Acidicapsa acidisoli: one gene and its partner. The protein of the gene in region 2 binds, or shares a complex with, the protein of the main gene of each other region. Links are inferred from orthologs where the notes say so. Each region holds a gene or a part of one and is shown on either strand. Other genes may lie near its edges.

Evidence for each region.
Region 1: the proteins of dnaB (region 2) and dnaG are in contact, whole or in part, in a crystal structure (PDB 2R6A), measured with the Geobacillus stearothermophilus proteins. The link is inferred for Acidicapsa acidisoli from one-to-one orthologs. Residues at the interface, in WP_033016901.1 of Geobacillus stearothermophilus: Ser13, Glu15, Ala16, Gln18, Glu91, Leu92, Asp94, Ala95, Val96, Pro97, Thr98, Ala99, Ala100, Asn101, Tyr104, Tyr105, Ile108; in WP_049624496.1 of Geobacillus stearothermophilus: Lys456, Leu457, Leu458, Pro459, Ala460, Asn463, Ala464, Leu467, Leu535, Leu536, Ile537, Ala538, Gln544, Glu545, Asp548, Tyr549, His552.

What each region holds. Positions count from the first base shown.
Region 1 is NZ_JAGSYI010000001.1:1,031,426-1,034,646, reverse strand. The notes cover bases 96-2,998. They hold dnaG (DNA primase), read left to right. Parts: upstream 96-582; coding sequence 583-2,415; downstream 2,416-2,998. Other genes in these bases: OHL23_RS04145 (dienelactone hydrolase family protein), read left to right, coding at 2,955-2,998; OHL23_RS04155 (hypothetical protein), read left to right, coding at 96-378. Outside these bases: more of OHL23_RS04155, read left to right, coding at 1-95; more of OHL23_RS04145, read left to right, coding at 2,999-3,221. UniProt on the Escherichia coli protein: RNA polymerase that catalyzes the synthesis of short RNA molecules used as primers for DNA polymerase during DNA replication.
Region 2 is NZ_JAGSYI010000001.1:1,567,396-1,570,702, forward strand. The notes cover bases 76-3,064. They hold dnaB (replicative DNA helicase), read left to right. Parts: upstream 76-861; coding sequence 862-2,268; downstream 2,269-3,064. Other genes in these bases: OHL23_RS06280 (cytochrome c3 family protein), read right to left, coding at 76-109; OHL23_RS06285 (nuclear transport factor 2 family protein), read right to left, coding at 156-746; OHL23_RS06295 (STM4504/CBY_0614 family protein), read left to right, coding at 2,386-3,064. Also shown: more of OHL23_RS06280, read right to left, coding at 1-75; more of OHL23_RS06295, read left to right, coding at 3,065-3,307. UniProt on the Escherichia coli protein: The main replicative DNA helicase, it participates in initiation and elongation during chromosome replication. Travels ahead of the DNA replisome, separating dsDNA into templates for DNA synthesis.

The DNA of each region.
Region 1 (3,221 bases), 540 kb from region 2 along the record:
TGTGGCATTCCTGATGGAGGCAAGTCGGCAGGTCACGAACGCGCTCGCGTAATCTTCAAGAAACTCGGCAATGAGAAGAGGCTTCAGGGCGACCCTGGGCGCGGCCTTCGCGTCAACCGCGTGGGTAATGGGGATGGTACGGATTCCCTTGAATTCCGGAATCACGCAACTGGCGAAACCCTCTACTCTTTCAAGGTTCCAACCGACATGCATCAAAGCCTGCTGCTGCTTTTCGGCGGACCGGAGGAAGGTGTGCAATTCCGCCAGAAAGATATCGCCACATCCGGAGAGGCCAAGCTCAAGCAGGCTGGTGAGGTGATGGAGAAGATTCTCGATCTCGCCGTTAACCTGGCGAAGATCGTAGCCGAGTCCGTGTAGCGTTTGATAATTAGCATTCAGCCGGGACGTGGGATTTCCACGTTTCGGCTGACGGGTATGTGAAATTCCGATCTGTGCGTGTAAGTGTTTGTTTTTGTGTAGTTTACATGCGATAAAGAGTAGATGACCTGCATTTTCCGATACTCTGAGCAGGATTTGCACATCGGGGCGAGACGCGCTCAGGTTCTATTCTGAAACCTGTCCGTGTCCGACTTCGCACAAACCGTTAAACAGCAGGCTGACATTGTCAAAGTGATCGGCGGATATATCCGCCTGCGCCAGGCCGGGGCGCAAAGGTTTACGGGGCTTTGCCCATTTCACAAGGAAAAATCGCCTTCTTTTTCGGTGAATGCCGCGCGGCAGTATTTCTACTGCTTTGGATGTCACGAATCTGGTGACGTTTTTAGCTTTGTCGGCAAGATCGAGAACCAGAGCTTTCCGGAATCTGTGCGCACAGTGGCTCAGAAGTGCGGGATTCCGCTGCCGAAACGCGAGTACAACAGTCCGGAAGAGGCTGCGGAAGCCAGCCAACGGCGCAAGCTGCTCGACCTGCACGAGACTGCGGCGGCGTGGTTCCAGGAGCAACTGCAATCGCCGGAGGGCGCGCTGGCTCGCGAATATCTGGCAGGCCGTGGGGTTGCGCCGGAGGCGATCAAACTCTTCCGGCTGGGATATGCGCCGGATAACTTCAACGGGCTGCGAGACCGGCTGTCCCCAATGGCCGACGCGGAAACGCTGCGAGCCTCGGGATTATTCAGTTGGAAGGAGCAGGGCGATGGGACGGGCGCTGCGCAGCCGGGAAGGCTCTACGATCGCTTCCGCAAGCGGGTGATGTTCCCGATCTGCAATGAATCGGGCAAGGTCATCGCGTTCACGGCGCGAACGCTCGATACGGGCGACAAGGCTGGGCCGAAGTATATCAACTCGCCGGAAACGCCGCTCTATTCCAAGGGGCAGGTGCTGTTTAACCTCGACAAGGCTAAGGCTCAGATCCGGGCGATGGAGTTTGCGCTGCTGGTGGAGGGCCAGATGGACTGCATCTCGGTCTTTATGCGCGGCATTCAGAATGTGATTGCAACTTCAGGGACTGCTTTTACCGAGCAGCAGGTCGGACTGCTGCGACGCCAGACGGGTAATGTGGTGGTGAACTTCGATCCGGACGCAGCCGGGGCGAATGCGGCGGAGAAATCTATCTCGCTGCTCACGGAAGAGGGATTCACGATCAAGGTGGTGACCCTGGACGGCGGTCTGGACCCGGACCGCTTCATCCGCGAGCGAGGCGTGGAGGCGTACGTTGCAGCGATTCGCGGGGCGCGCCGCCAGTCGGATTATCTGATCGATCGGGCGCGGCAGAATTTTCCCGGCGCAAGCTCCGATGCGAAGATCAAGGCGATGAACTACCTGATGCCGCACATCCGGCGGATTCCGCAGAAGCTGGAGCGGGACCAGTTTGCGCATGACGCGGCGCAGAAGCTCGGGATCGACTCGGCTGTCTTGCGGGAGGAGATTCGACAGGCTGCGCTGAAGCGGCAGGATCATATCGAAGCTCGTGCGGAGAGCCAGTCCGGGGCCGGGCTGATGGCCTTTGAGAAGTTTTTCATCGAGGCGGCGTGCAACGACCAGAAGTCGCCGGAGGAGTACGAGGAGCTGCACGCGAACCTGCGCGATTTCGACGAAAAGATGCAGGTTGCGGCGCGGGCGGACTGGCAGCAGCAGGTGCTGCAGAATCTACCTGCCGGGCTGTTTGAGCAGCTTGTGGTGCGACGCCAGAATCAGGATATTGAGGCTACGGGAGCGACGGAGGAGCAGCGGGTGCTGCTGCGCAAGGTCTTTCTGGAGCCTGGAGAGCATATCCGCACGCACGAGCAGGATCTAGAGATCGTGAAGGATCTGGAGATTCAGGCGCTGAAATGGACGATCGGCCAGAAGCGGGCGGTTGTGGATATGGCCACTGATCGTAACTCGATGGAGAACATTCGTATCTCGCAGGAGATTCTGCAACTAGAGCGGAAGCTGCGGGAACTGGAGTGTATGTAGCGAACGCGATTACTTAGCCGACCTATGGCTGAGATGAGTAATATGCAGTTCGTCTTCATGGCGCCGAATACAATTAATCCCCCTACACTGGACTTCACTATGTGGCTAGTCCTTACAGCGTTTGGCCTCATGCAGCCGTGTACGAGGACTTCTAAGATGATGGCCGAAGTGAAGCCCGTTTCCGGGGATTGATTCGTTGATTTGGCAGGGAATCCTGTTTAGCCTTTCAGAACCTCTCAGCTTCGCGAGCCGTATATTAGATCGGGAGAAATGCCACGTTGAAAACGCGAATCCAAACTGTCGTTCTTGCATTATTTATATGCTCTGGTTCCGTATTCGCGCTTTCACAAACATCCTCATTCCAATTCCGGCAAAAGCCCGGACCGTATCCGGTAGGGTTGAGGGTCGTCGATCAGTACGATCGCTCACGTACCTATCCCGCTTCCCCAAAGGCTCCATCAAAGCCCGCTGCGGGCGAGGACGCCCGTCCCCTGCAGACACTGATCTGGTATCCATCGTTGAAAAGCACGGGAGAACCGATGACGGTTGGCGACTATAGCCAACTGGCGGACACGGAGATCCATTTCAAAGCGCCAGATGAGAAAGAGAATCGGTGGCGTTCGTTGCTGAAGACGTCCTTCGACACTCCGCTTTGGGCGGTGCGAGAGGCGAAGCCGGCAGATGGGCGTTATCCCATTCTTATCTATGCTCCCGGCGACTCTTCCGTTTCGTGGGAGAATGCAGATCTGTGCGAGTATCTTGCCAGTCATGGCTACGTCGTTCTTGCAAGCCCGTCTATAGGGGTG
Region 2 (3,307 bases):
AACAGTAAAGCCCCAGCGCGACAAACACAAATCCCGCAGTCTTGAACGCTTCCCTCATGCGCAATTGCATATCCACTCCGCCGGCAATCTCGGCAGCCAAGGCGATCAAGACACCTCGTCTGCCGATTCTGGCATTAGGTCTAAGTTGCAAGGAGCTACTGGTTGGAACTGTTGCTCTTGTCGCTTTTCGAGAACAGCGGAATGTGGAACGGCAGCTCTGCGTCGGACTTCGTTTTCGCCTTGGATGCCTTCTTTCCCGGCGCTTCTTCGCGCAGTAGCGTGCGCTGAGCGTTCAGGCAGACCCAGTTTCCGTGCTGGCGCTGGAAGACGTGTGTGAAGACGCCCTTTTCCTCGACCATGTTGCCGTTGAGCTTGTGGGTATAGGTATACGTTCCGTTGGCCACGGCCACATCGCCCAACATGCGCACCGTGATTACCCGCGCATCGGTTGTCGCCGTCTTGTCTTCCTGGTTGATCAGGGAGACCACCTGCTGGTTGCGGGTAGTGATGTCGCCATTCGCGGAAACGTTGACAAACAAAGGCGATAGCACCAGCTCCAGGCCATACTGATCGCGCTGGTTCAACGCATTGTCCCAGGAGTCCTCAATCTTCTGCAGCTCTCGAATCTCAGGCGACTCCGCCGAGGTGGCCGAAGTAGCTGACCCAGCGGCAGCCGGAGTCTGGGAAAATGCAGCGCTGGAAGACAGCGAAAGGACAGCAAAAGCGGCAAAAATGGCGGATTTCATAAACGATTACCCCTATAGACCATGATAGAACGCCGCAGGTGAGCCAACTTTTCGTACCCGGTTATGCACCCTCATCCACACTTTCCACACGCCGCCCATTCCGTACACTCTAGAAATGGCCGCACCATCCAGCTTCGCCCCCGGTTTCGCATCAGATTCCGGCCTTCCATCCAATGTCTCCGCCGAAAAAATGATCCTCGGCGCCATCCTGCTCGAGAACTCCGCCATCTCCGAGGCGGAAGAACGGCTCACCCCCGAAGATTTCTCCCTGGACTCGCACCAGCGCATCTACCTGCGCATGACCGAGCTCGGCGGCGAAGGTCACGCCATCGACCTCGTTACCCTGGCTAACCAACTGGCCAAGTACAAGGAAATCGAGTCCGTCGGCGGCGTCGCCTATCTCTCCTCGCTCACCGAAGGGCTACCGCGCCGCCCGGTCATCGAAGAGTACATCCGCATCGTCAAGGACAAGAGCCTCCTGCGCCAGCTCATGCTCATCTGCTCGGCCGCTATCGCCCGCGCCGCAGACCAGAGCGAGACTGCGCTCGACGTTCTCAACGCAGCCGAATCGCAGCTCATGGTGGTCGGCGAAAAGAGCATCACCAAGGGTCTCGCGAGCCTCGAAGAGATCGTCGCCGGGTCTTTCGGCAGCATCGACAACCTCTACAGCCAGGCCCGCGAAGTCACTGGTCTCGCTACTCACTTCACCGAGTTCGACAAGATGACCTCGGGTCTGCAAAAAGGCGAGCTCATCATCATCGCCGCCCGCCCGTCGATGGGCAAAACTGCGTGGGCCATCAACATCGCGCAAAACGCCGCCGTGCAGGGCGGAGCCGTCGTCGCCGTCTTCTCGCTCGAAATGTCCAAGGAAGCGCTGCTTCGCCGTATGCTGGCCTCGCAGGCATGGGTCGACCAGCGCAAGCTGCAAACCGGCTTCCTCGGCCGCGAAGATCAGGCCAAGCTCAGCCACGCGCTCGAACAACTGGTTGAGTCCAAGGTCTTCATCGACGACACGCCGGGCATCTCGCTCGCCGAAATGCGCGCCAAAACCCGCCGCCTCAAGCAGGCCAACGGCGGCAAGATCGACCTGATCGTAGTCGACTACCTCCAGCTCATGTCGGCCAGCCTGCCCAGCCAGGGCGGCAAGAAATTCGAAAACCGCACGCAGGAAGTCTCCGCCATCTCGCGCGGTCTCAAAGCCCTTGCCAAAGAGATGGATGTCCCTGTCATCGCGCTCTCCCAGCTATCGCGTAACAGCGAGCGCCGCGGCGACGACAAGAAGCCGCTGCTGAGCGATCTTCGCGAGTCAGGATCAATCGAGCAGGACGCTGACGTAGTTACATTCATCCACCGCGAGAGTTACTACAACCGCGACAAAGAAGAAAACCCCGAAGATAAAAACAAAGCCGAAATCATCATCGCCAAACAAAGAAATGGCCCGACGGGCACGGTTGACTTAGCGTTCCTGAGTCAATACACGCGGTTTGAGAATCTGGATACTGTGCACGGAGATGGCGGCTAGTGCGCAGTCCCGTTCTTAATGATCCACTGGTCAGATAGCGAGTGGCCAGAATCTTAGTTAGTTGTAAGGCAGAAGCCGCTCAATCAAGATATCTTACTTCGTCTTCGGAGTATTTGCATGGGGATAAAGGAAAAGTTCTCTCTACGTCAACGAAAGCTCAAAGGCCAAGTTTCAGATGTTTTCATCTATGACCACTTGCCGAGAGCCCTGCGGTCGCAGATTTGCCATATTTTGGCAAGGTGTTTAGGGGCCGAGCAGCGCGACTATGTCGGAAAGAACCGCGCCTATCGGGAGCTTCGACAAAAGATGGCCGAGGAGCTGGGCGTCTTCAATATTGGCAATCCCCTTCGCGGAGATGACGCCGCCATCATGGAGTTTTTCAGAGATGATGCAACTGACGAAGAGGCACTAGATTTAATAGAGACTGCATTTAACTACGCTTTAGAGAGGAACGGGGATTGGCAGTGGCGACAGGCATTCTGTGTAACGGTGTCAATGGACGAAGCTATTAACGATCTAAATAGACGCTTTTTGGAGCATCAGGTCGGCTACACGTTTCTGGGCGGCGAAACTCCTCAACTCATTAAACGAGACAATGACCATTTGCATCAGGAAGCCATTCTACCGGCGCTACGTTTGCTACATGAGGAGGGATTTGAGGGCGCCAACGATGAATATAGGAAGGCTCACGAGCATTATCGCCAAGGCAATCAGAAAGAATGTTTAAGCGAGTGCCTAAAGGCATTCGAAAGTACGCTGAAGACCATCTGTAATCGCAGAAAGTGGGAATGTAAGCCTACAGATACTGCAAAGCCCCTGATTGACATCTGTGTGGACAACGGGCTCTTTCCTTCTTTTATGGAGAGCCACCTCGGAGCGATCAAAGGAGCACTTGCGACCGCTATTCCGACAATTCGAAACAAGATGGGGGGCCATGGGCAGGGCGAACTGGCCGTAAGCGTGCCGCAGTTTTATGCCGAGTATCTCCTACATGAGACTGCCGCTACGATTGTGTTCTTGGTCGACGCCTATAAAGCAA